DNA from 2 places in the Sodalis sp. RH19 genome. Region 2 is predicted to be linked to the other one. Evidence: predicted binding sites of a transcription regulator. Region 2 holds the regulator's gene; the other holds the start of a gene.
The links. The regulator PurR, encoded in region 2, represses purine synthesis genes. The targets are predictions, from matches to a motif close to CANGCAAACGTTTGCNTG.
Positions count from the first base shown of each region.

Region 1 (15,104 bases), 340 kb from region 2:
GCTTTGATTGTCGTCCGGGATAACCACCCAGGCGCGCTGCGCCGAAGCCGGCAGGGAACTGCCGTCGGCCAGGCGTATGCCCTGCCCGCTCCAGGCGTCCACCGTTTGCGCCTGCGTGTCCTTCAGTCCGGCAGCCTGCGCCGGGAACCCCGCCGGCAGGCGGACCTCTTGCCCCCATCCCTGCCCCGGCTTCCATCCTTCCGTGGCCAGATAATTGGCGGTGGAGGCGAACACGTCCATCACATTATTCCAGATATCTATTTTGCCGTCGCCGTCGCCGTCGGCGCCATAGCGCAGGTAGGAACTGGGCATAAACTGGCTCTGCCCCATGGCGCCGGCCCACGAGCCTTTCAGCTCACCGACGCCGATGTCGTTTTGCTCCAGGATACGCAGTGCGGCGAACAATTCACTTTTAAAGAACTTTTCACGCCGGCCCTCAAACGCCAGGGTAGACAGGGCGGAGACGACATCCTCACGTCCCTGGATCTTGCCGAAGCCGCTTTCCATGCCCCACAACGCCACGATAAAGCGCGCCGGCACGCCGTAACGGGCGCTGATGGTCGCCAGCTGCGGCTGGTAGTCCCGGTATTGGGTCCGCGCCTGTTCTATCTTCCAGGCCGGCAGCACGCGCTGCAGGTACTCATCCAGGGTGACTTTATTTTCCAGCTGGTTCCGATCGGAGCTGATGACCCGATCGACAAAGTGCGTTTGCGCAAAAGCCTGGTTCACGACGCCGGCATTAATGCCCTGGGCCAGCGCCTCGGTTTTTAACTGCTCCAGATAGGCGGGAAACTCGGCCGGATCGCGGCTCTGTTGCGAGAGCAGGGTTTTGCCGTCCTGGGCGTCGGCCGCGGGCTTTGCCGCCGGCTGCGGCGCCACGGCCGCCTGCCCGGCGTTGGCGGCCTGGGGATGATGACTGCAACCGGCCAGCATAAGGCTGCTAACCAAGAGAGGGATGGCGGATAATTTCATAAGGCTATTTCCTTAGCGCGATATTTTTACGCGGGGCCACCCGCGCAGCCGAGATATTACAGGAACGTTATAATGCCATCATGGCGCATTCGCCATTAAATAGTGGATCAATGAACAGTTATTTTGCGCGGGCGTTATGATGCTGCGCCAGTAAATTTTCAACAGGCGGGGGTAATTGCAGATAAAAACCCTGATCTACCAGGCTTTGTTTGACTTTATTTATATCCGCCGCGACCAGTTTTTTGCTACCATTTAGCGGGAATAACATTGATAGCACCGGTTTACCGAATCGGGCCATGAGGTCGGGCGGCACCCGGGAAAAGTCATCTTTTTTTTCGATATAAAGATAAGTTTGATCTTGTTTGGTACTTCTGTAGATCACACAAAACATATTTTTTACCTGGTTAACATGGTTTAGTGTCTTGCCTGTATATAGCAGTAACTATAACATGCATGCAGTGCTTCGGAATATCGCTTACCGGTAGCTTACCGGGAAAATACATGAGTCAAGACTGAGTCAGGATAGATGTCACAGACGCCCATTGAGTTAAAAGGCAGTAGTTTTACCTTATCGGTAATTCATGTTCATGACGCCCAACCTGAGGATATTCGTCAGGCATTACAGGAAAAAATCGAACAGGCACCTGCTTTTTTGAAGGATGCGCCGGTGGTAATCAATGTTTCCACCCTGACGCGGGACACCGACTGGGAAGCGTTGCGCCAGACCATCCTGTCCACCGGCCTGCATGTGGTCGGCGTCAGCGGATGCAAGGATGACCGGCTGAAAAAAGCCATTGTGCGTAGCGGCTTGCCGCTGTTGAACGAGGGCAAGGCGCCCAAACGCGCCGAAAAGGCGGCGCCTGCCCTACCGGCGACGGCCTTGAAGACCCGGCGCATCGACAGCCCGGTGCGTTCCGGTCAACAGATTTATGCGCGCGATTGCGATTTGATCGTCACCAGCAGCGTCAGCGCCGGCGCCGAACTTATTGCCGACGGCAATATCCATATTTATGGCATGATGCGAGGCAGGGCGTTAGCGGGTGCGTCGGGAGATGCGCAGTGCCAGATTTTCTGCACCCACCTCTCCCCGGAACTTGTTTCCATTGCCGGTCAGTATTGGTTAAGCGATCAGATCCCGGCTGAATACGCGGGTAAAGCCGCCCGTCTCAGCCTGCAAGATAATACGCTTACCATTCAACCTTTAAATTAAGCCCTTGACAAGGAATCCATTATGGCACGCATTATAGTTGTTACTTCGGGCAAAGGGGGCGTTGGCAAAACCACATCAAGCGCGGCCATTGCTACCGGATTGGCCCGGAAAGGTAAAAAAACCGTGGTGATCGATTTTGATATCGGTTTACGCAACCTGGACCTTATCATGGGCTGCGAGCGGCGCGTGGTGTATGATTTTGTTAATGTCATCCAGGGCGACGCCACGCTGAACCAGGCGCTGATCAAAGATAAGCGCACCGATAACCTGTATATCCTGCCGGCGTCGCAAACCCGGGATAAAGATGCGCTGACGCGCGAGGGCGTGGAAAAGATCCTCAACGACCTCGGCGAAATGAATTTTGATTTTGTGGTCTGCGATTCGCCGGCCGGCATCGAAACCGGCGCGTTAATGGCGCTGTATTTCGCCGATGAGGCCATTATCACCACCAACCCGGAAGTGTCGTCGGTGCGCGACTCGGACCGTATCCTGGGGATACTGTCGTCAAAGTCCCGGCGCGCTGAGAATGGCCAGGACCCGATTAAGGAACATCTGCTGCTGACCCGCTATAACCCCGGTCGCGTAAACCGTGGCGATATGCTGAGCATGGAAGATGTGATTGAAATACTGCGCATTCCCCTGCTGGGCGTCATCCCCGAGGATCAGTCCGTATTACGGGCCTCCAATCAGGGTGAGCCGGTAATACTCGATGCTGAATCTGATGCCGGCCAAGCCTATTCAGACACGGTTGACCGCCTGTTAGGAGAAGAACGTCCCTTCCGCTTCATTGAAGAAGAGAAGAAGGGTTTCTTAAAACGCCTGTTTGGGGGATAAACCATGGCATTACTCGATTTTTTTCTCTCCCGTAAAAAAACGACAGCCAATATAGCCAAGGAACGGCTGCAGATTATCGTTGCGGAACGCCGGCGGGGCGATAGCGAGCCTCATTATTTGCCGCAGTTGAAACGCGATATTCTCGAGGTCATTTGCCGATATGTGCAGATCGATCCGGAAATGGTCTCCGTGCAGCTTGAGCAGCGGGAAGGCGATATTTCCATCCTCGAGCTGAACGTAACGCTGCCGGAAGCGGAAGAAACGCCGAAATGATCACCAGCCAATAATCCCCCTGCCGGTGCAGGGGGAAAAGAGCGCCTGGGGATTTATAATGCCGCGGGCAGGTCGGTGGTTGCCGCCTCACCGTCGAGTATTGCGCGTAACCGCGCGCCAAACAGCGTTTCCCGCCAGCCGCTGAGCAATTCCGGCGTGCGCTGCCCCGGGGTCAGCCGCCAATGCCAGGTGAGTAATTGATTGATTTGCCTGCGCGACGCCAGCAGTTCCACGCTTAATCCGGATTCCGCGCTGGCAATGGCGATATGTTCCTTAATGGTTTTAAACAGCGCGCGATAGCCGGGTTTATCGATGAGATTAACCACCGGCTCCGGCAGCTGATCTTCCGTCATGGCCGCCGCCTCCTCCACCAGGGCGAGGAGCATTTTGCCGTGATAACGGATTTCCGGCCCGCTTAACCCCAGTTTGTCCAGTTCGCCCAGCGATCCCGGCATATAACGCGCCACCTGCCATAAATTTTCTTCCCGTACGACGAAGTTCACCGCCATATCCCGCTCGCGCGCTTTGCGCAGGCGCCAGGAGGCCAATTTTTGCAGGCACGCCAGTTGCCGGGTGCGCAACTGCCAGGCATTGCCGATATCGCGATAAGCCAGTTCCGGATCGACGATTTCCTGGCGCCGCTGGCATAAGGCGTCGCACTCCTGCCTGGCCGCGTCGGTCCAGCCCGCCGCTTCGGTTTCCCGGATCAGCTGATCGGCCATCGGCAATAGCCAGAACACGTCGGCCGCGGCGTAATCGCATTGCCTGGCGCTTAGCGGCCGCGCCAGCCAGTCGGTGCGGGATTCGCTTTTATCCAGCACCACCTGCTGGTAATCCGCCACCAGCGCGGCAAAGCCGCAGGACAGCGGGCGGCCGTTGAACGCGGCCAGCACCTGGGTATCAAGCATGGGCACCGGCATCTGATCAAAGGAATGCAGGAAAACTTCCAGGTCCTCGCTGCAGGCATGCAGAATTTTCACCACCCCCCGGTCGGCCAGCAGTTCCCGGAACGGTTGCCATTGCGAAATAGCCAGGGGGTCGATGAGCGATAACGTGTCACCATCAAATAGCTGGATTAAACCCAACTGCGGATAGTAGGTGCGGGTGCGGACAAATTCGGTATCCAGCGCCACCCGATCGTGCTGGCGGGCAAGCGCGCATATCCTTTGTAAATCTTCATCGCGGGTAATTAATTGGTAATTGGACACAGAGTTCTCTTACTGTCAGTCATGGCGGCAAAAAGCGTTTATCCGTGCTCGACGCGTAATTGCTTGCGCAGAATTTTGCCTACATTGGATTTGGGTAACTCAGCGCGGAATTCCACCAGTTTTGGCACCTTATAGCCGGTCAGGTACAAACGGCAGTGGGCAATGAGTTCCTCGCGGGTCAGGGAAGGCTCTTTTTTCACCACGAAAATTTTTACCGCTTCGCCGGTGTCATCGCTGGGCACGCCTATCGCCGCCGCCTCAAGCACTTTCGGATGCCGGACCACCGCATCCTCTATTTCATTGGGGTAGACATTGAAGCCGGACACCAGGATCATATCCTTCTTGCGATCCACGATGCGCACGAAGCCTTGTTGATCCACTGTAACGATATCGCCGGTAGAAAGCCAGCCGTCTTTCAGCGTCTCGGCGGTGGCTTGCGGCTGGCGCCAATAGCCCGCCATGACCTGCGGTCCCTTGATCAGCAGCTCCCCGGGCGCGCCGGGCGGCACGTTATTGCCGGCCCCATCCACCAGGCGGATATCGGTGGAGGGCACCGGCAGGCCGATGCTGCCGCTGAAACGGTTCAAATCATAGGGATTGCCGGTCACCAGCGGCGAGCATTCGGTCAAGCCATACCCCTCCAGCAGGTGCTTACCGGTCAGCGCATGCCAGTCATCCGCCACCGGTTGCTGCAGCGCCATCCCCCCGCCCACCGACAAATGCAGCGAGGCAAAATCCAGGCGACGGAACGCCGCGTTATGCAACAGGGCGTTGAACAACGTATTCACCCCGGAAATCGCCGTAAAATGGTGACGCCGCATGGCGTCGACCAGGGAGGCGATATCGCGCGGGTCGGTAATCAGCAGGTTACAGCCGCCCATTTCCACAAACAGCAGGCAATTTATCATCAGGGCGAAGATATGGTACAGCGGCAGGGCGGTGACCATCATTTCGCGCCCCAGGGTCAAAATAGGCCCGTAGGCGGCTTTCGCCTGCTCGAGGTTGGCGAGGATATTGCGGTGGGTGAGCATGGCGCCTTTCGACGCGCCGGTGGTGCCGCCGGTGTATTGCAGGAAGGCCAGCGAGTCGCCGTTGATAATGGGCGGGCTGAACTCCAGCCGATGCCCCTGCGCCAGGGCGCGGCGATAGGAAACCGCCTGCGGCAGGCGGTATGGCGGCACTTTGCGCTTAAGGTGTTTTACCGCCGCGTTGACCAGCGTGCGCTTCAGCAGCGGGAAATGATCGCCCAGGCGCGTGAGTATCACATGGCGAATGGCAACCTCCGCCAGCACCTTCTCCAGGGTATGGGCGAAATTGTCCACGATAACGATGGCCGCCGCGCCGCTATCGTTAAGCTGGTGACGCAGTTCGTCCGGGGTGTAAAGCGGATTGACGTTCACCACCACCATGCCGGCGCGCAGGACGCCGAACAGCGCCACCGGGTATTGCAGGAGGTTGGGCATCATCAGGGCTACGCGATCCCCTGGCTGCAGGCCAATGACCCGCTGCAGGTAAGCGGCAAACGCCAGGCTGAGCGCGTCGAGCTGGCGAAATGTCAGGGTCTCCCCCAGGTTGATAAATGCCGGCAAATCGGCAAAACGGCGCGCCGCGTTGGCGAACAGAACGGCGATAGATCGGTAATGATCGGGATCGATATCCGTCGGGACATCGGCAGGGTAACGCCCGGTCCATATCCGCGCCATGCCCTGCCCTGTATTATCAATAGCCGATGTGCTCATCGCCGCCCCATATTGCCTGGATTCTTATCTGTAATGGTAATGGAACTGGGCAATCGGGTGGAAATCGATATCAGGATTGAGCGTTTCGTCACTATTCGGTCAGTACGGTTTCAACCTGGGCATTGCCGTAACCGTAGCCGACGCCCCACTCCGGCCCCCAGCCGCGGCCGTAGCGGCCGCCCCAGCCCCAGGGGGACATCGGCGGCCCCATCGGCGCCACCACCTGTTGCGTCAGCTGCCAGCGTTTATATCCGTCCGCGCGCACCACTACAAAGGTATACTCCGCCTTGTCGACGGCGCCCTTTTCCGTGCCGGTGATTGGGCCGACCACGGTGACCCACTGGTGATTAAAGTCCATCGGTTCCAGGAAGCCGTTGATATAGGCCACCACCCTGCCGGTAGAGACTTGGTGCAGCCTGGGCCGCGCCGAATCATCCAGCGGCACAGAGGCTATTTCCAGCCGGGTGCGTCCGTTGAGATTGGTGACTTTAACCACTTTGCCGCCGAAACGGGCTTCCTGACCGACATACAGGGACGGCGCGTTAAGCACGCGCACCAGATCCTGCTGGGGGGTGGGCGAGGTGCCGCGCACGGCGTCCGGCACCGTGGCGCAGCCGGACAGCATCATGACCACGGCCAGGGCCGGCCAGGTAAAACGACGGCGCTGCGCGCTGCGGACAGTAGTTTGCTTAAACATCTTGCGCTAGATTCCTCATACCTTTAACGGTATACATGGGTTATTACTTTGACCCGTGGCGGCGGCATAAGTTGCTCTTTATTCGCGTCCCGGCAGCTTTTTCCACGTCACTTCATTGCGCAGATAGGTCGGCGCCTGCAATTCCACCGCCAAGGCCTCGCCCTGGCTTAAGCGTAGCACCGCCAGCGGCAACATATCCACGGCCGACGGCAGCAGGGTCTGGCCGTCCACGAGCTGCACGGCCGGCGGCGCGATAAGTCCGGGATAGGTTTGCCAGCCGGTGCCGGCCGTTGCCCACTGGCCGGCCAGTTCGGCGGCTTGCGGCGCCAGCTGATCGGGTTTAACCACTTTTTCGCCCGCTTCGCCCAACCATGCGCCGCTGTCGCCGCGCTGGTACTGCGCCCAGTAGACCTCGCCCATGCGGGCATCGATGGCGCACAGCACGCGGCTGATGCCGCACCGGCGCCAGGCGCCCTGCGCCAGCGCCGCCAGGGTCGACACGCCGATCATCGGCAGCCCGGCGCCAAGCGCCAGGCCCTGAGCGATGCCGATGCCGATGCGCACGCCGGTAAAGCTGCCGGGGCCGCGCCCATAAGCCAGGGCATCAAGCTGCGCCAGCTCGATGCCGGCCTCGGCCAGCAGGCTGTCGACCATCGGCAGAATGCGCCGGGTGTGCTCGCGGGGGGAAATTTCAAAACGTTCGCTGATTTCACCGTTGATCCAAAGCGCCGCGGAACAGGCTTCAGTTGCGGTATCGAGAGCTAAAATTCGCGTAGACATGCCAAACCTCAGGCGGGTGTAAAAGAGTGGTGCCGGACCGGGCGGGTATTGTAGCATACCCGCTGGGGCAAAGGGATACGGGATGCCTGCGGGGGCGAGGGGCAATATACGCCACCGGTCAGCGGTGTTGCAAAAAGTCGATGGCGCGCTGCAGCGAGCGGGTGCGCGGCGCCGGCGGCAGGCTGTTGAGGAAAATCTGGCCATAGGGCCGGGTCACCAGCCGCTGATCGCAGATGATCAGCACGCCCCGGTCGTCGCTGTCGCGGATAAGCCTGCCCACCCCCTGCTTTAGGGCGATGACCGCCTCGGGGATCTGCACCTCGGCAAAGGGATCGCCGCCGCGCAGCTGGCAATCCTCGGTGCGCGCCTTAAGCAACGGGTCATCCGGGGCGGTAAAGGGCAACTTGTCGATAATCACGCAAGACAGCGTATCGCCGCGCACGTCCACCCCTTCCCAAAAACTGTTGGTCGCCACCAGCAGCGCGTTGCCAGCGGTAACAAACTGCTGCAGCAGCTGGCGTTTGCCGGTCTCGCCCTGCAATAGCACCGGCAGGGTCAGCGTGGCGCGAAACTCCGCCGCCAGATCCCGCATCATCTGGTGAGAGGTGCACAGGAAAAAGCAACGCCCCCGATTGGCGATAATCACCGGCGCCAGCATCCGCGCCAGCTGCACCGCCGCCCCGCGCTGGTTCGGCTCCGGCAGGAAGCGCGGCACGCACAGCAGCGCCTGGGTCGCGTAATCAAACGGGCTGGGCAGCAGCAAGGTTTTTGCGTCTTCCAGGCCGATCCGCCGGGTAAAATGCTCCAGGCGATCGTTGACCGACAGGGTGGCGGAGGTAAAGATCCAGGTGCCCTCTTTTTCGCTCATCACCTCACGAAAGCGGGTCGAAACCGATAACGGCGTCAACGCCAGCACAAAGTGCCGGGCATTGCATTCATACCAATAGCTGAAACCCGGTTCCTGGGTATTCTTCAGACGCTTGAGCCGCGCGCGGTACAGGCTGGCGCGTTCAAAAGCGGCATCAAGCAGCGCCGACCGTCCCAGCGCCAGCTTCGCCACGTCGTGGCATAATTCCAGTGCGTCATCAAGCAACAGCAGCGCGCGCTGCAGCGAAGGCTGGGTCAGCACGTCGCGCAGGTTGCCGCGAAAACCCGGTTCGCCCAGCGCCAGCCGGAAATCCTGGGTGCGGAAGGTAAGCTGATCGGCGCTCTTTTGCAATTGGGCCATATCGCGCACGTCGGTGCGGTAGGCAAGCGTCATGTCGCGCGCCAGATCCATGAGTTGACGGCTGGTGAGCTGCTGGCCGAAATACTGGCTGGCGATATCCGGCATCTGGTGCGCTTCGTCGAAAATCATCACCTCGCCGGTGGGGATAAGCTCGCCGAAACCGCCTTCCTTAACCACCATATCCGCCAGGAACAGGTGATGGTTTACCACGATCACGTCGGCCTCCATGGCTTTACGGCGCGCCTTGACCACAAAACACTCTTTGTAGAGCGGGCAATCGCCGCCCAGGCAGTTGTCGTTGGTGCTGGTGACCAGCGGCCATACCGGGCTGTCTTCGGCGATGCCGCCGCAGTTGGCCACGTCGCCATCCACCGTCTGCGACGACCAGTTGCGTACGCCCGCCAGCTCCGCCAGGGTTTCCGGCGCCATGCCGACCCCGCCGGCGAGCTGCTGCTCCATGCGCTCAAGGCACAAATAGTTGGAGCGTCCCTTCAGCAGGGCGACCTGACCCTGGTACGCCAGCGCCGCCGCCACTTTGGGCAGGTCGCGGGCATACAGCTGATCCTGCAGCGCCTTGGAGCCGGTGGAGATGATAACCTTGCGTTTTGAACGCAGCGCCGGCACCAAATACGCATACGTCTTGCCGGTCCCGGTGCCGGCCTCCACCACCAGCGGCTGTTTTGTGTCGATGGCCTGCGCTATCGCCTCGGCCATCAGGCGTTGCGACTCGCGCGGTTTAAATCCGGTGATGGCCTTGGCCAACGCGCCCTGCGGCGCAAAATCATCTGTCACGCTGTCTCTCTGTCATTCGGTTGCTGTCGGATTATGCCAAGGCCGGCGGTTGTCCACCACCTTCTTTGCTTAAAACGACACTATGTTATGCTGGCGGTTTACATGATGGCTTTAAGGCGAACAATATGACCATTGAACGAATCGATCCCGGCGCGCGCATGTCCGAAGCGGTTGTCCACAACCAGACGGTATATTACACCAGCGTGCCGGAAAACCTGGATGGCGACGCCACCGCGCAAACCGCCGAGGCGCTGGCGATTATCGACCGGCTGCTAAAGCGGGTGGGTTCCAATAAAACGCGGCTGCTGGATGTGACCGTGTTCCTGGCCGACGGCAATGATTTCGCCGCCATGAACGCCGCCTGGAACGCCTGGGTGGTGCCGGGGAGCGCGCCGGTGCGCTGTACCGTCGAGGCGCGGCTGATGAACCCGCGCTACAAAGTGGAAATCAAGGTCATCGCGGCGATCTGACCGGCGCGCCGGTACCCGTGCGGCCGGCGGGGACGTTTACAGCGCCCCGTCCTCGTCGTCGTCGTCCTGTTCCAGGGCGGCGTTGCGGGCGTCGCGTTCATCGGCGTTGCGCTCGGCATAGGAACGATCGTCGTTTTCGTCGTCATCCCAGCGAATTGATACCCGTTCACCTGTATGGGTGGCGCGGATTTCATTGGATACCAGCCGGATGGCCTCGCCGCTGCTCATGCCGTCGGCCATCAGGGCCTGGATGCGCTCAACGGCCTGCTGCTGCTGTTCGTGATTTAACGCTGGCATATCGGTCAGCATGCGTGTTCTCCAGAGGGCGGGTCGATGCGTTATTATCTCACGCCGCCGCCCGCGATGCCAATCAATGCGCTTTATGTTCAGCCATGAAGCCGATATCATGCTGTTCGCACCTGCCAGGCGCTTATTGCCGGCAGACTGGACTGGATTACCTGGATCATAGTGTCGATATGTTGCCACAGCTGACTGCCTTACCCTATCACCGCGACGCCATTACCGCCCTGTTCGCCCCCCGCGCCGCCCGGCCCTGGTCGATGCTGCTGCACTCGGGCCATGCCGACCATCCGGACAGCCGCTTCGATATCATGGTCGCCGACCCAGTGGCGACGCTGACCACCCGCGGCGCCGTTACGGTGATTTCCCGCGACGGTCAATCGCATATGAGCGGCGGCGACCCGTTTATGCTGGTGCAACAGCAGGTGGACAGTATGGGGATTCGTCCGGAAGCCCGGGACGATCTCCCTTTCCTGGGCGGCGCGCTGGGCCTGTTCGGCTACGATCTCGGCCGGCGCATTGAAACTCTGCCTGCCCATGCCCAACAGGATTTAACGCTGCCGGATATGGCCGTCGGCCTGTATGACTGGGCGGTGATTGCCGACCATCGCCTTGGCCGCCTGACCCTGGTGAGCTACCGCGATCCGGCGGCGCTGAAGCGGGATTTGCTGGCGCCGCCGGCACCCGAACCCGACCGGCCCTTTCGTTTAAACAGCGGCTGGCAGGCCAATATGACCCGGGGCGAGTATGGCGAAAAATTCCGCCGCATCCAGGAACATCTTTTGGCGGGTGATTGTTACCAGGTCTGTCTGGCACAACGCTTCAGCGCGGCGTTCGCGGGCGATGAATGGCAGGCGTTCCGTCATCTGCTGGAGCATAACGCCGCGCCGTTTTCCGCTTTTTTGCGCCTGCCCGGCCAGGCGGTGCTGAGCCTGTCGCCGGAGCGGTTCCTGCGGGTAAACGCGGGACAGATCCAAACGCGGCCCATCAAGGGCACGCTGCCGCGCCTGGCGGATGCGGAGCAAGATCGGCTGCAAGGGCAAAAACTGGCGGCATCGCCAAAAGACCGGGCGGAAAACCTGATGATCGTGGATTTGCTGCGCAACGATATCGGACGGGTCGCCGTCCCCGGCAGCGTCCGGGTGCCGGAGCTGTTTAAAATCGAGGCCTTTCCGGCAGTCCATCATATGGTCAGCACCATTACCGCGCGGCTGCCCCCCCATCGCACGCCGTGCGATCTGGTGCGCGCCTGTTTTCCCGGCGGGTCCATCACCGGCGCCCCCAAAATCAAGGCCATGACGTTAATCGACCAGCTCGAACCGCAGCGCCGTAATGCCTGGTGCGGCAGCATCGGCTACCTGAGCCGCTGCGCCACCCTGGACACCAATATCGCCATCCGCACGCTGCTCACGGAACAAGGGCGCATCTATTGCTGGGCGGGCGGCGGCATCGTCGCCGACAGTTGCGAGGAAGCGGAATACCAGGAAACCCTGGACAAGGTCGCCAAGATACTGCCGCTGCTGCTGGAGCTAAATCGCCCATGAACAGCACTGACAACACCCTGACGCTTACGGATTTCATCACCCGTTTCCAACTGCAGTTGCCGCAACCCAGCGAGCCGGCGCGCAACCAGCGCCGGGCGGCGGTATTGATACCCATCATCTGCCATCACCAGCCGACGGTGCTGTTGACGCGCCGATCGGCGACACTGCGCAAGCATGCCGGCCAGGTGGCCTTCCCCGGCGGGGCGGCGGATAAGGAAGACGCGTCCTTAATCGCCACCGCGCTGCGCGAGGCCCACGAAGAAGTGGCCATCCCGGCCTCGTCGGTCAGGGTCCTGGGGCAACTGCCGCCGGTGGACAGCAGCAGCGGTTTCCAGGTCACGCCCATCGTCGGCCTGCTGGCGGCCGGCACCCGTTTCCGGGCCAGCCGCGACGAGGTGGCGGACATGTTTGAAATGCCCCTGCACCAGGCGTTATCCCTGGCCAGCTATACTCCCCTGCAAATACAGCGCCGCGCCAAAAACCTGCAGGTTTATTTTTCCTGGTATCAAAGCCATATGGTCTGGGGCATGACCGCGCAGATTTTGTATCGGCTGGGCCAACACATCCATCTTTAACGCACGTCCCTTCATTCCCGGCCGCCGGTTGGGCCGCCGCTATCCCTACCAACCCGCGCCGTGATGGTCATCGCGTCCCGGCAATAAAAGACTTCCCAACGCGATGAAAACCGTTACAATCTCCTATCTTTGCCATATTTGCGAAATATAACTCCATATTAATAATTAAACATAGTCATTTATATAGGTTGTATATCTCATTATTTCTGACGACAAAAAACCGTCTCCGGCACGCACGTGAAAGGAGATGATCCACGGGCAACGGCTTGCTTTCAGATTAGCCATAACCAGCATGACGCCAGGCCGCCCCGGGGTAGAGGACCGCTTCGTATCGGTCGTCAAACGCAAAGGAAGCGCTTTTTTGGATTAGTTTTTATCATGCGAAAGCGCAAGCCTAACCCGGCATGAGTCATTACAATTAACTGCATTACCCACGGGTATGCGTATTTTATCAGTTCTGAGGAGAGTCAACGTGATAAGCGTTTTCGATATGTTTAAAATCGGCATCGGCCCGTCCAGTTCCCATACCGTGGGTCCAATGAAAGCCGGTAAACAGTTCGTGGACGATCTCGTCGATAAACGGCTGCTCAATGATGTCACGCGCATCGCCGTGGATGTTTACGGTTCGTTATCGCTGACGGGCAAGGGACACCATACCGACATCGCCATTATCCTGGGCTTGGCGGGCAACCGTCCCGATACGGTGGATATCGACGCCGCGCCGGCCTTTATCCGCGACGTTGAGCAACGCCAGCGCCTGATGCTGGCCGGCGGGCCGCACGAAGTGGATTTTCCCCGCGAAGGCGGCATGGTATTCCACGGTTCCTACCTGTCATTGCATGAAAACGCCATGCGCATTCACGCCTTCGCTGGCGAACAGGTCATCTACAGCCAGACGTATTATTCCGTCGGCGGCGGTTTTATCGTTGATGAGGCGCATTTCGGCCAGCCGGTTATCGACCAGATCGCCGTGCCCCACCCTTTCGCCAGCGCCCAGCAGCTGCTCGACCAGTGCAAACAGACCGGTCTGTCGCTGTCGGGGCTGGTGATGCTTAATGAACTGGCGCTGCATAGCCGCGCCGATATCGGCAATTACTTCGCCGATATTTGGCAGACCATGCGCGCCTGCATCGATCGCGGGCTAAATACCGAAGGCGTATTGCCCGGCCCGCTGCGGGTGCCCAGGCGCGCATCGGCGCTCAGGCGCATGCTGGTCTCCACGGATAAGCTCTCCAGCGATCCGATGGTGGCGATTGACTGGGTGAATATGTTCGCGCTGGCGGTCAATGAAGAAAACGCCGCCGGCGGAAGGGTGGTCACCGCGCCAACCAACGGCGCCTGCGGCATCGTGCCGGCGGTGCTGGCTTATTACGATCATTTTATCGATCCGGTCACGCCCGAGGTCTACCTGCGTTATTTCCTGGCCTGCGGCGCCATCGGCATTCTTTATAAGCTGAACGCCTCCATTTCCGGCGCCGAGGTCGGCTGCCAAGGTGAAGTGGGCGTCGCCTGCTCCATGGCGGCGGCGGGACTGACGGAATTGATGGGCGGCAGTCCCGAGCAGGTCTGCGTGGCGGCGGAAATCGGCATGGAACATAATCTGGGACTGACCTGCGATCCGGTGGCCGGCCAGGTACAGGTCCCCTGCATCGAACGCAACGCCATCGCCTCTGTCAAGGCCATCAACGCCTCGCGCATGGCGCTGCGGCGCACCAGCGCGCCGCGGGTGTCGCTGGATAAGGTGATTGAAACCATGTACGAAACCGGCAAGGACATGAACGCCAAATACCGCGAAACCTCGCGCGGCGGCCTGGCCATCAAGGTCCAGTGCGATTGATCGCATCACCCACACCCTGCTGGCCCGCTAACGCGGAACGTAAAGCAGACGTGTTCAAGGAAAAACGTGCCAATGAGGTCGAATCGGGCATGGTCTTTTCGCCCGACCGAGCACCCCATAGCATGTAGGCCCGCCAACGCCGGACTCAAGGCAGACGTGTTCAAGGGAGAGCGTGCCGATGGGGTTGAATCGGGCGTGGTTTTCCCGCCCGACCGAGGCCCCATGGCATGCCAGGCCCGCCAACGCCGGACTCAAGGCAGACGTGTTCAAGGGAGAGCGTGCCGATGGGGTCGAATCGGGCGTGGTTTTCCCGCCCGACCGAGGCCCCATGGCATGCCAGGCCCGCCAACGCCGGACTCAAGGCAGACGTGTTCAAGGGAGAGCGTGCCAATGGGGTCGAATCGGGCGTGGTTTTCCCGCCCGACCGAGGCCCCATGGCATGCCAGGCCCGCCAACACCGGATTCAAGGCAGACGTGTTAAAGGGAGAGCGTGCCAATGGGGTCGAATCGGGCGTGGTTTTCCCGCCCGACCGAGGCCCCATGGCATGCTAGGCCCGCCAACGCCGATGCCGCATAAAACCTGTTAAAGGGAGAGCGGGTCACGTGTTTACTGTTCCTCTTCCTCCACCGGCGGCGCTATCCGTT
Region 1 is NZ_CP178734.1:2,128,879-2,143,982, forward strand. Features, by position in the region: gene ACL2XF_RS09555 (lytic transglycosylase domain-containing protein) at 1-972, opposite strand, end outside; gene ACL2XF_RS09560 (YcgL domain-containing protein) at 1,091-1,363, opposite strand; gene minC (septum site-determining protein MinC) at 1,499-2,182, shown strand; gene minD (septum site-determining protein MinD) at 2,204-3,016, shown strand; gene minE (cell division topological specificity factor MinE) at 3,020-3,289, shown strand; gene rnd (ribonuclease D) at 3,343-4,497, opposite strand; gene fadD (long-chain-fatty-acid--CoA ligase FadD) at 4,536-6,200, opposite strand; gene ACL2XF_RS09590 (Slp family lipoprotein) at 6,328-6,933, opposite strand; gene tsaB (tRNA (adenosine(37)-N6)-threonylcarbamoyltransferase complex dimerization subunit type 1 TsaB) at 7,012-7,713, opposite strand; gene ACL2XF_RS09600 (ATP-dependent DNA helicase) at 7,832-9,733, opposite strand; gene ACL2XF_RS09605 (RidA family protein) at 9,859-10,203, shown strand; gene ACL2XF_RS09610 (YoaH family protein) at 10,240-10,512, opposite strand; gene pabB (aminodeoxychorismate synthase component 1) at 10,680-12,047, shown strand; gene ACL2XF_RS09620 (CoA pyrophosphatase) at 12,044-12,622, shown strand; gene ACL2XF_RS09625 (L-serine ammonia-lyase) at 13,095-14,459, shown strand; gene ACL2XF_RS09630 (TerC family protein) at 15,067-15,104, opposite strand, start outside.
Region 1: ACL2XF_RS09625 (L-serine ammonia-lyase) is a predicted target of PurR. The motif match lies at 12,878-12,895, and genes of this name have one in related genera.

Region 2 (15,104 bases):
GTCTATCGCCCATCCCTCGTCCCGGCGCTGGTAGATAAACCGGTCATGGAGCCGGTGCTCGCCACCCTGCCAGAATTCCATTGTATCAATATTCACCCGGTATCCCCCCCAAAAACTGGGCAACGGCACTTCACCCTGCTGAAATTTCTGCTTTAACTCGAGAAATTTGCTTTCCAACACCCCGCGCGCGGATATCCGGCTGGATTGACGGGAAACCCAGGCACCGATTTGGCTGTCTTTGGGCCGGCTGTGAAAATATTTCATCACTTCCACCAGCGACAATCGCTCGGCGCGTCCCAGCACCATGACCTGGCGTTCGAGCGCATGCCAGGGAAAATGCAGGCTGATGCGGGAGTTATGCGCCAGGTGCCCGGCCTTGCGGCTGCCGAGGTTGGTGTAAAACACCATGCCGCGGCTGTCGAAATGCTTGAGCAGCACCATGCGCTGATAGGGCTGGCCGTGTTCATCCACCGTCGCCGCGCACATCGCGGTGGGGTCGGGAAGCTGCGCCTCGCAGGCCTGTTGCAGCCAGCGCTCAAACAGAGTCAGCGGTTCAGACGTCAGATCCGCGCGCCGCAAGCCCCCGCGGGTATATTCGCGGCGCAAAGCGGCGATATCGATTTTTTGTTCAGTCATAGTGATATTCTGCGTCGGGCCAGGGCGTTATTGTGCGCCGCGTGGCTAAAAATCTCAATCATTTAGCACCGTTCAACCGGCGATAATACAGTCGTTTATGATGACTTTACCTTCGCGTTCGACAAACGCGTTCGGGCCTTTCGACCAGAACGTATAGTGCCCATCGCTATAGCGCGTCCCGGAGGCGGACATCACCTGCGGCAGGTTAAGCTGTTTGCCGTCGAGAATAAAACTGACCTGCGCCGGTTCCGTGCGTTGGCGTACCGTCAGCGGCGTGGTGCCGCATTGATAACGCAGCGTTTGCTCGCCCGGGCCGCGATTGAACTGGCTACAGGCGGTAACGGTAATCACACAGGCAAATATAATAAGCCGATTAATCATAGTTTCCCCTTGGTTTACGCCGCCGTCATGCGGCGGGATAGGTCGTCCGGGCCGCGCGTCGTGCCGCGGCTCCTGGCCACCTTAATCAACCCGGCCGCGCCGCTGAAGCGGACCTGTCTGAAAAGCGCGGCGGCGGGGACGCAAACCTTTATACCGGATAAATGGCCCCCAGCAGCGTTTCCCTGCTGGCGCCGGTAACCGACGGCAGATTGCCCGGCAAACCCGATAAAGTGCGAAAGGCCAGCCAGGCAAAGGCCAGGGCTTCCATATCATCGCCGCTCACGCCGTATTTATCGGTGGAACTGACCTCCATACCGGGCAACAGCGCGGACAGCCGGGCCATCAGCAGCGGATTGCGCGCCCCGCCGCCGCAGACCAGAAGACGTTCGCAGCCGCCCGATAGCAGCACTTGTTCCGCAATGCTCATGGCCGTTAATTCCAGCAGCGTCGCCTGCACATCCCGCGGCGGTATCGGCACGAAATGGGTGAGCTGATACGTCAGCCAGCCAAGGTTAAAATATTCCCTGCCGGTGCTTTTCGGCGCCGGCTGGGCAAAATAACCGTCCGCCAGCAACTGCTGCAGCAGCCCCTGGTGCACCTTGCCCCCCAGGGCCCAGACCGCATCCTTATCGTAAGGAACGGCCTGGTGGCGCCAGGCCCAGGCATCCATCAGGATATTGCCGGGACCGGTGTCGTAGCCGCGGATCGGTTGGCCGGGCAGCAATAACGACAGATTGGCAATGCCGCCGATATTGAGCACCATGCGCCGCTCGCCGGGATGCGCCAGCAACGCGTGGTGGAAACCGGGCACCAACGGCGCGCCTTGGCCGCCGAACGCCATATCGCGGCGGCGGAAATCCCCCACGGTGGTAATGCCGGTCAGGGCGGCGATGCGATTATTGTCGCCGATTTGCATCGTGCAGGGCGCCTCGGCGTCCGGCTGATGCCAGACGGTTTGTCCATGGTTGCCGATGGCGGTGATCTCGTGCGCCGCCACGCCGGCGCTCTCTAGCATGGCCAGCACCGCCTCGCTGAAAAGTATGCCCAGGCGGGTATCCAATTGCCCCACCTGTGACAAGGTCACGGATTGTCCCTGGCATATGGCCAGAATTTGGTGTTTGAGCTCCTGTGGTATGGGATGCCCGTAACTGTATTGCTGCGCCACGGTATGCTCGTCGATGGCGGCAAGCACCACATCCACGCCGTCAAGGCTGGTTCCGGACATTACGCCTACATAGCGACCTGTTCTCATTGGCCTGCCCTTTTCCTTCGCAAAAATTTCATTTATCGATTCCGGATGTCTACGTTAAACAGGTTTGATGAATCAGGCTATGAAAAGCCGTCAAATTTTGGAAGTTGTTACAATAAAATAACCTGGCGGGCAAAAGCTTAGCGTTAAAATCATTGCTATAATTAAGAAAAGAGGTCTGTTGATTCATTGTTTATGAATTCTACAATATTATCGACTACAGTAGGCTATCGAAGTAGCGCCTGGAAACAGATACTATTGACGATTGCAACAACATTGGCATTTGTTCTGTCTCGGTTTGCCTTGACGAACGGCGTATAACAGGAGTTTTTCAATGATGAAACGTTTGCTCGTGGTCACCCTGGCTGGATTGACGCTGGCGGGCTGTGCCAGCAACAACAGTCTTTCCGGTGATGTCTATTCCGCCAATGAGGCTAAACAGGTACAAAGCGTGACGTACGGTACGCTGGTAGGCGTAAGGCCGGTACAAATCCAGGGCGGAGAGGATTCAAACGTTATCGGCGCCATCGGCGGCGCGGTATTGGGCGGGTTCCTCGGCAATACCCTCGGCGGCGGCACCGGCCGCAACCTGGCTACGGCCGCCGGCGCGGTGGCGGGCGGCGTGGCGGGACAGGGCGTCACCAGCGCCGCCAGCCGTTCGCAGGGCGTGGAACTTGAAGTGCGCAAAGACGACGGCAATACTATCATGGTGGTGCAAAAACAAGGAAATACGCGGTTCAGCGTAGGACAACGCGTGGCTATCGCCAGCAACGGGCGCAACGTGACGGTTTCTCCGCGTTAATTACCGCCCCGCCGCCGCATAACGCAGCGGCGCAAGCGAAAGACCTTGGCATAAAAAAACCGGCGCTATTTGCCGGTTTTTTATAGAGAACATGTCGTTGAACCACGCTATGTCAGGACTTATTATAAAGCTCGAGGATATTCTTCTCCAGCCGTGCAATCATATTACTCAGAAAATGAATCTCCTGCTCTGAAATACCCGTCAGGATTTCATCCCGGGTACTATTGATGACATGGTTCACTTCTTTGATGATGGGCTCTGCGGACTCCGTCAATTTAATACGTTTCGCCCGCCGATCGTTCGCACAGGTATGGCGAGTGATCAGCTTTTTCTCTTCAAGCTGATCAAGCGTTCGAACCAATGAGGGCTGCTCAATGCCGATAGCCTTTGCCAACTGAATTTGCGACTGCTCCGGCGGAAGCTGGCAGATATTATGCAACGTGATCCAATGCGTTTGTGTCAGTTCTAGCGGTTTTAAGCGATGGTCAATCAAAGCGCGCCAAACACGAACAAGTCGCGCCAAATCAGATCCTAATGGCGATTCCAATTCTCTCTCCTTATAATTAAGCTGATTAAGCTTGTTCCCTGGATTCCCATCCATTCTAATGGGTGGAATGGCAAATTACAAATATATATATATATGAATAAGGTTGAAGTTAAGTTGAGCTAGATGTAATACCCATGTTGTTCCTTTGAAATATGGGACAGCACCGCTGAGCGCATTACTCCTTGCCGGTCGTCAGCCTTGACGAGGGTTGCGGCCCTTCATTGCGTAAAACTTTCCGCTTAGTATAGGGTAAGCGTTGGAAACCTCATATAATCCGTCCCTGGCACTGGTTGCCCCGGCATTCTCACATCAACGCCTATAGTATGCCAAGCGGATTATTCATGACTGTATCACTATTATTGTCATTCATCGTGATTTATTGTTAATTTAAGTTAAATGAAGACATAACAAATATCATTATGTCATGTATTCGGTCTAATAATGTAATAACAATATATAAATAACAAGTTATTAGCGTGCATATTAATAATTAACTATGAGTGCCGGGGTTGTGATAATCGCCATCCCGACGTTCAAGATACTCAGTGGAATAAGGTTGCACGCCTGCGGGGTGTTAAAAAAGCGAGGGCTGTTCCGGACCTGCGGGTTCAGCGGGCGTGCTCTTGCCGGCCCGCAGCAGGCGCAGGTAGCGTTGATGACATAGCCGCAGCACTTCGCGCTTTTGGCCGTCGTTCATCGTGATCCAGTCGAAACGTTCCTGGCGGGAGCGCAGGCAGCCACGGCAAAAGCCACGGTCATCGGATTGGCAGACGCCGCGGCAAGGACTGGTTATGATGAAAAACTCAAGCTGTTCCGGCACGTGCCCTCCTGTTTAACTTTTATTGAAGACGTTATTTCCCCGGCTGGCAAGCTTATGACGGCAAAAATCGCTTGCCCGGGGGAAATCGCGCGGTTCTCCGGCCGCCAGGGCAAGCAAGGCAGGAGTATTTCTCCTCCACCGCGCCGAAGGTCTGGGATATACTGTTAAACCACGATCTCACCAAAGGCGATGGATAAACCGTCGTCATTGTCTATAGAGGATATCATGCGCCTGCTTCATACCATGCTCCGCGTTACCGATTTACAGCAATCCATTGATTTTTATACCCAGATCCTGGGCATGCGCCTGCTGCGCACCAGCGAAAATACGGAGTACAAATACACCCTGGCCTTTGTCGGCTACACAGAGGAGACGGAAGGCGCGGTGATTGAATTGACCTATAACTGGGGCGTCGATAGCTACGAGCTGGGCACCGCCTATGGCCATATCGCGCTCGGGGTTGACGATGTGGCCGCTACCTGCGACCGCATTCGCCAGGCCGGCGGCAAGGTGACCCGCGAAGCGGGACCGGTCAAGGGCGGCACGACGGTTATCGCTTTTATCGAAGATCCCGATGGTTATAAAATCGAGTTGATTGAACAAAAACATGCCGGCAAGGGCCTTGGCAGATAAAGTACCAGCCCGCCCCCGCCAAATCCGCTCTCCTGGGGAGCAGGGAGCGGATTCGCCATGCATCCGGCGCTAAAATTTGCCATAATGCGGGCTGTTTTCCTTAAAAATTAAGAACAGGCATGGCTGAACTTGATGATGTAAATACCCTTCGCGGCCGTTTTCGCGGCTTTTATCCAGTGGTAATCGATATTGAATCCGCGGGCTTTAACGCCGCAACCGACGCCTTGCTCGAAATCGCCGCCGTCACCCTCAACATGGACGATGAAGGCTGGCTGGTCACCGACCAATGCCTGCATTTCCATGTCGAGCCTTTTCCCGGCGCGCAACTGCAGCCGGAAGCCCTGGCCTTTAACGGTATCGACCCGACCAACCCGCTGCGCGGCGCGGTGAGCGAGTACGAGGCGCTGCATGAAATTTTCAAAATGGTGCGCAAAGGCATTAAGGATCGGGGCTGCAACCGCGCGATTATCGTCGCGCACAATGCCGGGTTCGACCACGGATTTCTTATGGCGGCGGCCGGACGGGCGGCATTAAAGCGTAATCCTTTCCATCCGTTTGCCACCTTCGACACCGCTGCTCTCAGCGGGCTGGTGCTGGGCCAGACGGTGTTGGCCAAAGCCTGCGCGGCCGGAGGCATCGAATTTGACGCCGGCCAGGCGCATTCCGCGCTCTATGACACCGAACGCACCGCTGAATTATTTTGTGAGCTGGTTAATCGCTGGAAACGTCTCGGCGGCTGGCCTGTTCCCCCCGTCGGCGAGCCTGCCGCCGGCGAGCACGCCTAGCCGATGCTTGCGTCCGGCGGTTAAAAACCCCCGCCGCAAGGGGCGGGGGTTATCCGCAGGCGTCCCGGAGAACTCAGGAAGGGGTCTGGTTTTCCTGGGAGTTGTATTTTACCGCGGTCTCTTTGATCAACGGTTGCAACTCGCCGTGCTGATACATTTCGATAATGATATCGCAGCCGCCGACCAGTTCGCCGTCCACCCACAGCTGTGGGAAGGTCGGCCAGTTGGCGAATTTCGGCAACTCGGCGCGAATATCGGGATTTTGCAGGACATCCACATACGCGAAACGCTCACCACAGGCGGAAAGCGCCTGTACTGCCTGTGCGGAAAAACCGCAGCCGGGCAATTTTGGCGAGCCTTTCATATAAAGAAGAATCGGGTTCTCAGCTATCTGCTGCTGAATTTTTTCAATCGTCGTCATTGTCTCGCTTCCTCAAGCCAGCATCTGGCCTTATCTGCACTGTGCGGGATTACACGCAGTCTCTTCATTTTAGCCACTACCGGCTAAACAAATAAACGTTTTTTTGCCGGCCCGCGCGGTAAAGGCGCGTCAATTCACTCCCGGCCCGCCCACGTAGGACAGGCAATACTATCACTGTAGCGGCTTTTACCCCCTGCCGCCGAACAAAACGGGCTGAAACATTCGGTGCACACCCTCAAAATATGTTGAATAAAGCGCCGCTGAACGCTGTTAAATGCAGCAAAATCGAACTTATTCACGTTTATACACAATAAGTAGTGAATTGATGATGCAATGACGAGGTAAATAGCTTAAATTCCTGTGAGGTGTTGATAACCCCCTATTTTGGGCCACATAAGGATAGCGTTTATCATGCGTTTATGCTTTACGCTTTTTGTGTTGCTTTTTACCCAGTTGTTTTTGAACCTGGCACATGCCGCGCCGAGCGCCGGCGTCAATGCCGATCAGCGCAAATCCCAGGCAGCGGCGGCAAAAACCGGCGACCGGCGCAAACGCAAACCGGTAAAAATAGCCAAGAAAAGCAAACCTGTCGCCAGCGCTCCCGCCGTCAGTGAAAAAGCCAGCATTAAAAAATCGCCGGAACCGGCGCATGAAAAAGCCGGCGTTAAACGGCCTTTGGAACCCGCGGTGGCGAAAACCGGCGCGAAGAAAAGCAAAACGTCCCCTCTTGCCAAGGCATCAAAAACCACGGCGACGAAAAAAATAGCCTCCTTCACTCCGCCGAAAAAAGGCTATAAAAAAGGTTACGGCCGGCACCGGATGATAAAAGATCAGGCGGCGGTAGAACTGGTGGCCAACGATCAGCCGATAAAGATGAGCGAGAGCCATAAGAAACGCTACCAGACCGCCAAGCTTACCGCCATGAATAAACTCCTCTCCCAAATGGGCAAGCCTTACCGTTGGGGCGGCATGTCGCCTAATACCGGCTTTGACTGCAGCGGCCTGATTTATTACGCCTACAAGGATGTGGTACGCATCCATATGCCGCGCACCGCCAACGAAATGTACCACCTGCGCGACGCAGCGCCGGTTAAGAAAGACGAGCTGGAAAGCGGCGACCTGGTCTTTTTCCATATTTCCAATCGCGGCGCGGCGGATCACGTCGGCGTCTATCTTGGCAATGGTCGCTTTATCCAGTCGCCCCGCACCGGCAGCGATATCCGTATCAGCTATCTGAGTGAGGATTATTGGCAGGATCATTACGTGGGCGCCCGCCGGGTGGTCACGCCGAAAAATATCCGCTGAAGGCGCGCTGGAAAAAAAGAGGAGCCAAGGCTCCTCTTTTTTATATCTGAACCGAGAGGGTGTCAGTTCATGACGGCGGTAAAGCTGAAGACAATAATCACCAGCAGCGAGAACACCGTGGTCAGTAACGACATTTTTAAATCGCTGTCCATTCTATCTCCTTAACGTAAACCAGGGCGCCGGCCTTATCCACCGGCCCGCAGAGCAGTTATCGTCAGTTTGCCATAACAGCGATGAAAAAGCTTGCTCCCAACCTGTAGCCGCCACATTTAACACTTTCACTTTGGCGCGGGATGAACGAAAATTAACGGTTAATTCCACAGCGTCGGAAAGTGCTTGCGCCTTCGACAGACATTATTCCAGCCAGGGCGTACGGGAGTATCAAAGGCATGGCAACCATTAAAGATGTGGCAAAACGCGCTAATGTATCGACAACCACCGTTTCGCATGTGATCAATAAAACCCGTTTTGTTGCGCAAGACACTCAAATTGCCGTGCTGGACGCCATTAAACAACTGCATTATTCACCCAGCGCCGTGGCGCGCAGCCTGAAGGTCAATCGCACCAAGTCCATCGGCCTGCTCGCCAGCACCAGCGAGGCGCCCTATTTCGCCGAAATTATCGAGGCGATTGAGCACCATTGCTTTGCTCGCGGTTATACCTTGATATTGTGCAATTCGCACAATGATCTCGAAAAACAGCGCGCCTATCTGGCGATGCTGGCGCAAAAGCGCGTCGACGGCCTGCTGGTGATGTGCGCCGAGTATCCCGAAACGCTGCTGGATATGCTTGAGGAATATCAGCATATCCCCATGGTGGTCATGGATTGGGGTGAGGCCCGCCGTGATTTTACCGACACCATTATCGATAACGCCTTTGCCGGCGGTTATATGGCGACGCAATATTTGCTTAAACGCGGCCATCGCGCCATCGGCGCCATTCCCGGACAGCTGGCGCGCAACACCGGCGGCGGCCGCCACCGCGGCTATCTGCATGCCATGGCGGAGGCCGGCATCCCGTTAAACGACCGCTGGATTGTGCAAGGCAATTTCGAGCCTGAATCCGGCTACCTGGCGATGAAACAAATCCTGGCGCAAACGCCGCGTCCCACCGCGGTCTTCTGCGGCGGCGACATTATGGCCATGGGCGCACTGTGCGCCATTAATGAAATGGGCCTGAGCGTACCCGAGGATATTTCTATCATCGGCTACGACAACGTGCGCAATTCGTGCTTTTTCAGCCCGGCGCTGACCACCATCCATCAGCCTAAAGAGGATTTGGGCGAGGCGGCGCTTACCATGCTGCTCGATAGGATTACCAGCAAACGCGAGAACGCCAAAACCATCGAAGTCCATCCGTCGCTGATTGAACGCCGTTCGGTCGCAGACGGTCCCTTCCCCGCTTAAGGCCACGCGCCAGGCCCGGGCAACGGGCTGGCGCCTCCAGGGTCTGTTGCTATGTAAAGCGCCGTCCGCCTCGGACACAAGATTTTTCATATAATGATCTCTGTGCAAAGAGTTATTGTTTCAGAGAGAAATCATTAAGTTATAATGGGAAATACATTAGCGCGTTAGCTATTGTCTAAATTAAAATGCAGGCTTATACTCAATATCGTTAACAATTATAACGAGTTGTCTAATAAATTTGTATAAAAGTATGTCGTGTTTTCCAACATGACATCACCCTTTTATAAAGCGCCCGGCTAAGTCGCAGTCTAAGGTTTACTTTATATTCCTCTGTTGATGGTGATACTTCAGACACCACGGATAACCGTGGATTCTTATAAAGCCCGCAGGCATGGTGAGTGCTTTTCCTGACGGGGCACTGCAGAAGAAAGGTGATGGAGAAGCTATGAGTTCCTCGTGCGTTGAAGACCTGAGCTTTCATGATAATGATTGGTACCGTATCGTCCATGAATTGCTCTCTGAAGCCGGTATTGAACTCAATGGTTCAAGACCATTTGATATCCGAATCAAGAATCCGGGATTTTTTAAGCGCGTATTGCAGGATGGATCTTTGGGATTGGGCGAGAGTTACATGGATGGCTGGTGGGAGTGTGAGCGGCTGGACATTTTTTTCCAGCGTGTTCTCAGGGCGGGTCTGGAGAATAAACTTCCGCATCATTTAAAAGATACCTTACGCATTGCCGCCGCCCGGCTGATGAACCTCCAGTCGCGCAAGCGGGCCTGGATCGTGGGCAAAGAACATTACGATTTGGGTAACGATCTGTTTGAAAAGATGCTCGATCCCTATATGCAATATTCCTGCGGCTACTGGAAACAGGCGACCACCCTCGAGGAAGCCCAGCAGGATAAGCTGAAGATGATTTGCGAAAAACTGCAGCTGCGACCCGGCCTGACGCTGCTGGACGTGGGCTGCGGCTGGGGCGGGCTTGCCGCCTACGCGGCCAGGAATTATGGCGTATCGGTACAGGGCGTCACTATCTCTGCCGAGCAGCAAAAGCTGGCGCAAACGCGCTGCGAGGGACTGGATGTCACCATTTTGCTGCAGGACTATCGCGATCTGGATATGCAATTTGACCGTATTGTTTCAGTCGGCATGTTCGAACACGTCGGTCCCAAGAATTACGCCACCTATTTCGACGTTATCGATCGCAACCTGAAACGCGACGGTCTGTTCCTGCTGCACACCATCGGCTCGAATATCACCGATATGAATGTCGACCCGTGGATAAATAAGTATATTTTCCCCAACGGTTGCCTGCCGTCGGTACAGCAAATTGCCCATGCCAGCGAAAAGCATTTTGTTATGGAAGACTGGCATAACTTCGGCTCTGATTACGACAAAACGCTCATGGCCTGGTATGAACGTTTTGTCGCCGCCTGGCCGGCGCTGTCCAACAAATACTCCGACCGTTTTTACCGTATGTTCAGTTATTACCTGAATGCCTGCGCGGGGGCATTCCGCGCGCGCAATATCCATTTATGGCAGGTATTATTCAGCCCGGAAGGCGTGGATGGCGGTATTCGCGTACCCCGTTAATACCATGGCACGCCAGGCCCTTTAACACCGCACTCAAGACAGGCGTGGTAAAGGGAGAGCGCGCCGATGGGGGCGATGCGGCCATCTCCTGGCCGCCAGAGCGCCCCATGGCACGCCTGGCCCGCCAACACCGCACTCAAGGCAGGCGTGTTAAAGGGAGAGCGCGCCGATGGGGTCGAAGCGGCCATCTCCTGGCCGCCAGAGTGCCCCATGGCACGCTAGGCCCGCCAACGCCGCACTCAAGACAGGCGTGTTAAAGGGTATTTAACGTCGCGGCAATCGCCGCTTCCCGCTGCGCCAGCACACGCTCCACCGTATCCACCACCGCCTGGGTCTGGGGATCGATTTCAATATTGATCCGCTGCCCCAGCCTTTTTTTACCCAACGTGGTGCGCATCAGGGTTTCCGGTATTAAATGCACGCAAAATTTATCGGCCGCCACCTCGCCGATAGTCAGGCTGATGCCGTCGATGCCGATATATCCTTTATACAGGACATATTTCATCAGCGCTTTGTCCGGCATTCTGAACCAAATCTGCCGATTATTTTCCGACGTCACGATTTTCACAATCTCGGCAGTGCACATGATATGCCCGGACATCACATGTCCGCCGATCTCGGCGTTAAAGGTGGCGGCGCGTTCTACGTTCACCTCATCCCCCACCTGCAGATCGCCCAGATTGGTCACCCGCAGCGTCTCTTTCATCAAATCAAACGCCACCACGTCGCCGTTAATGCCGCTCACCGTCAGGCAACAGCCGTTGTGCGCCACGGAGGCGCCCTCCTCCAGACCGGACAACATCGCCGCCGGCAGGGAAACGAAATGCGTGCGAAAATTCGCTTTTTCTTCAATTGCCACAATGGGCGCGGTGCCCTGAACAATACCCGTAAACATAACCTTGGCCTCTGTAAACCACCGCTGGAATCAGTCAGGCTAGTGTGCACGATTTCCCCAGGAAATCCAAATCCGCCGCCGCACGGATTTGTGTCGTCCCGCACTGGTATAACCGGACAAATGCTTTACACTATGCCGCAGATTTTTAACCTTTATGTTAACTTTCGCCTGCTTATTCCATACACATAAAACCATAGGTGCCTACGTGCAGAAGTACTTCCTGGAAGCGCGTACATTAATGTCCTTGGCCATACCGGTTATTTTCGCGCAAATAGCCCAAACGTCGATGGGCGTGGTCGATACCATCATGTCCGGCTCCGTCAGCGCGACGGATATGGCGGCGGTTGCCGTCGGCACGTCCATCTGGCTGCCCACCATCCTGTTCGGCCACGGTCTGATCCTGGCCCTCACGCCGGTTATCGCGCAGTTGAACGGGTCCGGGCGGCGCGAACGTATCGCCCATCAGGTACGCCAGGGATTCTGGCTGGCGGCGGCCGCGGCGATTTTGGTTATGGCGGTGCTGTATAACTGCCGCCTGGTCATCGAGAGAATGCGCCATGTCGATCCCGTGCTGGCGCAAAAAGCTGTCGCCTACCTGCATTACCTGCTGTGGGGCGCGCCCGGCTATTTGTTTTTCCAGGTGCTGCGTTGCCAATGCGACGGTCTGTCCAAAACCAAGCCCGGTATGGCGATAGGTTTTCTCGGCCTGCTTGCCAACGTGCCTATCAATTACATTTTCATCTACGGCAAATTCGGCATCCCGGCCATGGGCGGCGTGGGGTGCGGCATCGCCACCGCATCCGTCTACTGGCTCATGTATGTGGTGATGTGGCTTTATATGCGCCGGGCCGGCAGCTTTCAGGATTTGCATCTGCCGGGCGGGTTTTCCCGGCCCGACTGGACGGCGCTGCGCCGGCTGGCCGGCCTGGGTTTACCCGTCGCCCTGTCGCTGTTCTTTGAAGTTACCCTGTTCGCCGTGGTTGCGCTGTTGGTGACGCCGCTTGGCATCGTCGCGGTGGCGGGACATCAAATAGCCTTGAACTTCAGCTCCCTGATGTTCGTGCTGCCGCTGTCGATGGGCGTCGCTGCCACGATCCGCGTCGGATTCCGCCTGGGGCAAAATGATGTGGAACAAGCGCGGGTCGCCGCCTGGACCAGCCTGGGCATGGGCGTTATGCTGGCCTGCGTGACCGCGGTATGCACTTTCCTGTACCGGGTGGAAATCGCCCGGCTGTATAACGATACGCCGGCGGTGGTGGCGATGGCCTCCCATCTGATGGCGCTGGCGGCCATCTACCAGATCTCAGATTCGATCCAGGTGATTGGCAACGGCGTACTGCGCGGATACAAAGACACCCGTTCGATTTTTTTCATTACGTTTACCGCCTACTGGTTGCTGGGCCTGCCGTGCGGATATGTGCTGGCGCTGACGGATTATGTCGTGCCGGCCATGGGGCCGAGCGGTTTCTGGACAGGCTTTATCATCGGCCTGACGTCGGCGGCACTGCTGATGACGCTGCGTATGCTTTGGCTGCAGCGCCAGCCCTCACGGCTGATTCTCAATCGGGCGGCGCGCTGACGGCGCCCTGGCGGTTAAAAAACCGGCACGCTGTGTATTAGATGGGCAGTTGTCGGTCGCGGGCGGTAAAAAACGCTTTTTCCTCTTGCATGCGGTGATATTGCCCGTTAATATTCGTCCCGCTGTCAGGCAGATGGCGATGTGTAAAATGCGTTCTTAGCTCAGCTGGTTAGAGCACCACCTTGACATGGTGGGGGTCGATGGTTCGAGTCCATTAGAACGCACCACTTCTTGTGCGTCCGTAGCTCAGCTGGTTAGAGCACCACCTTGACATGGTGGGGGTCGGTGGTTCGAGTCCACTCGGACGCACCATATTATTTTCCTCCCTGGTCTGTACCCCGCTGGTGAACGCAGTTACCTGCATTTTCTTCTTTTTTTTTCTCTCCGTTACGTCAACCTAAAAGCGGCCGGCAAAACAAACATCCGGGATCCCGTGGTGTTAATCCCTCATGGCGTTATTGTTATCTGTTGCTGGTATTTACGTCCATTGTTGCGCACCGGTTACCGATTTTATTGTGCATCTGCGCAACACTTGATACTAAAAATTTGCATATTTACCACAAATGCACTCTTTTTCACGGCTTACGCATTATTTGTGCTGTTTTTATCTTGTTTCCGCCGGCCCAATAACTATAATACAAAACGTTATTTCAATTGAATGGCTTAAGCCCCGTTGATTTGCCAAATACTAATTAAAACAGACTTATCCACTACCGCTTGCCGGCACGTTCGGCCAGATAATTTAGCTATATTTTCATCATTTTCTCACTTTTGTCTCCTATCCTTGAACATGGGGAACAGGCTCGCAAGGCTGCACAATTTTTCGTCGTCGATATTCACCGGCGATATATCAGATTTATCATCCAACACAACTTGCAGATATCATTGTTATGAAAAAGACAAAAATCGTTTGTACCATCGGTCCAAAAACTGAATCGAAAGAAATGCTGTCAAAGCTGCTGAACGCGGGCATGAACGTCATGCGCCTTAATTTCTCCCACGGCGACTTTGAAGAACACGGCAACCGCATTACCAACCTGCGCGCCATCCTGCAGGAAACCGGCAAGAAAGCCGCCATCCTGCTCGATACCAAAGGGCCGGAAATCCGTACCATGAAACTGGAAAACGGCAACGATGTTTCCCTTACCGCCGGCCAGACCTTTACGTTCACCACCGACCAGACGGTAGTCGGCACCAAAGAACGCGTCGCGGTCACCTACCCGGGCTTTGCCAAGGACCTGTCGGTCGGCAATACCGTGCTGGTGGATGACGGCCTGCTGGGCATGGAAGTTATCGACGTTACCGATACCACCGTGGTCTGCAAGGTGTTAAACAACGGCGACCTGGGCGAAAACAAAGGCGTTAACCTGCCGGGCGTTTCCATCGCCCTGCCGGCGCTGGCGGAAAAAGACAAAGGCGATTTAATCTTCGGCTGCGAACAGGGCGTGGACTTCATCGCCGCCTCGTTCATCCGTAAACGCTCCGATGTCCTGGAAATTCGTGAACACCTGAAACAGCATGGCGGCGAACATATCCAGATCATCTCCAAGATTGAAAATCAGGAAGGCCTGAACAATTTTGACGAGATTCTGGAAGCCTCCGACGGCATCATGGTTGCCCGTGGCGACCTGGGTGTGGAAATACCGGTGGAAGAAGTGATCTTTGCCCAGAAGATGATGATCGAAAAATGTAACCGCGCACGTAAAGTGGTCATTACCGCCACCCAAATGCTCGATTCCATGATCAAGAATCCCCGCCCGACCCGCGCTGAAGCCGGCGACGTGGCCAACGCCATCATCGACGGCACCGATGCCGTAATGCTGTCCGGTGAAAGCGCCAAGGGGAAATATCCGTTGGAAGCCGTGACCATCATGGCCACCATCTGCGATCGTACCGACCGCGTCATGCCCAGCCGCATCGACAGCATTAACGACAGCCGCAAACTGCGTATCACCGAAGCCGTATGTCGCGGCGCGGTGGAAACAGCCGAAAAGCTGGAAGCCCCGCTGATTGTCGTGGCGACCGAAGGCGGCAAATCCGCCAAAGCG
Region 2 is NZ_CP178734.1:1,785,518-1,800,621, reverse strand. Features, by position in the region: gene pdxH (pyridoxamine 5'-phosphate oxidase) at 1-636, opposite strand, end outside; gene ACL2XF_RS08085 (MliC family protein) at 709-1,017, opposite strand; gene anmK (anhydro-N-acetylmuramic acid kinase) at 1,166-2,269, opposite strand; gene slyB (outer membrane lipoprotein SlyB) at 2,601-3,068, shown strand; gene slyA (transcriptional regulator SlyA) at 3,181-3,615, opposite strand; gene ACL2XF_RS08065 (DUF1289 domain-containing protein) at 4,190-4,435, opposite strand; gene gloA (lactoylglutathione lyase) at 4,661-5,068, shown strand; gene rnt (ribonuclease T) at 5,188-5,853, shown strand; gene ACL2XF_RS08050 (Grx4 family monothiol glutaredoxin) at 5,927-6,274, opposite strand; gene ACL2XF_RS08045 (NlpC/P60 family protein) at 6,686-7,579, shown strand; gene ACL2XF_RS08040 (YnhF family membrane protein) at 7,642-7,731, opposite strand; gene purR (HTH-type transcriptional repressor PurR) at 7,969-8,985, shown strand; gene cfa (cyclopropane fatty acyl phospholipid synthase) at 9,431-10,582, shown strand; gene ACL2XF_RS08025 (riboflavin synthase subunit alpha) at 10,836-11,477, opposite strand; gene ACL2XF_RS08020 (MATE family efflux transporter) at 11,683-13,056, shown strand; tRNA gene ACL2XF_RS08015 (tRNA-Val) at 13,207-13,283, shown strand; tRNA gene ACL2XF_RS08010 (tRNA-Val) at 13,292-13,368, shown strand; gene pykF (pyruvate kinase PykF) at 13,947-15,104, shown strand, end outside.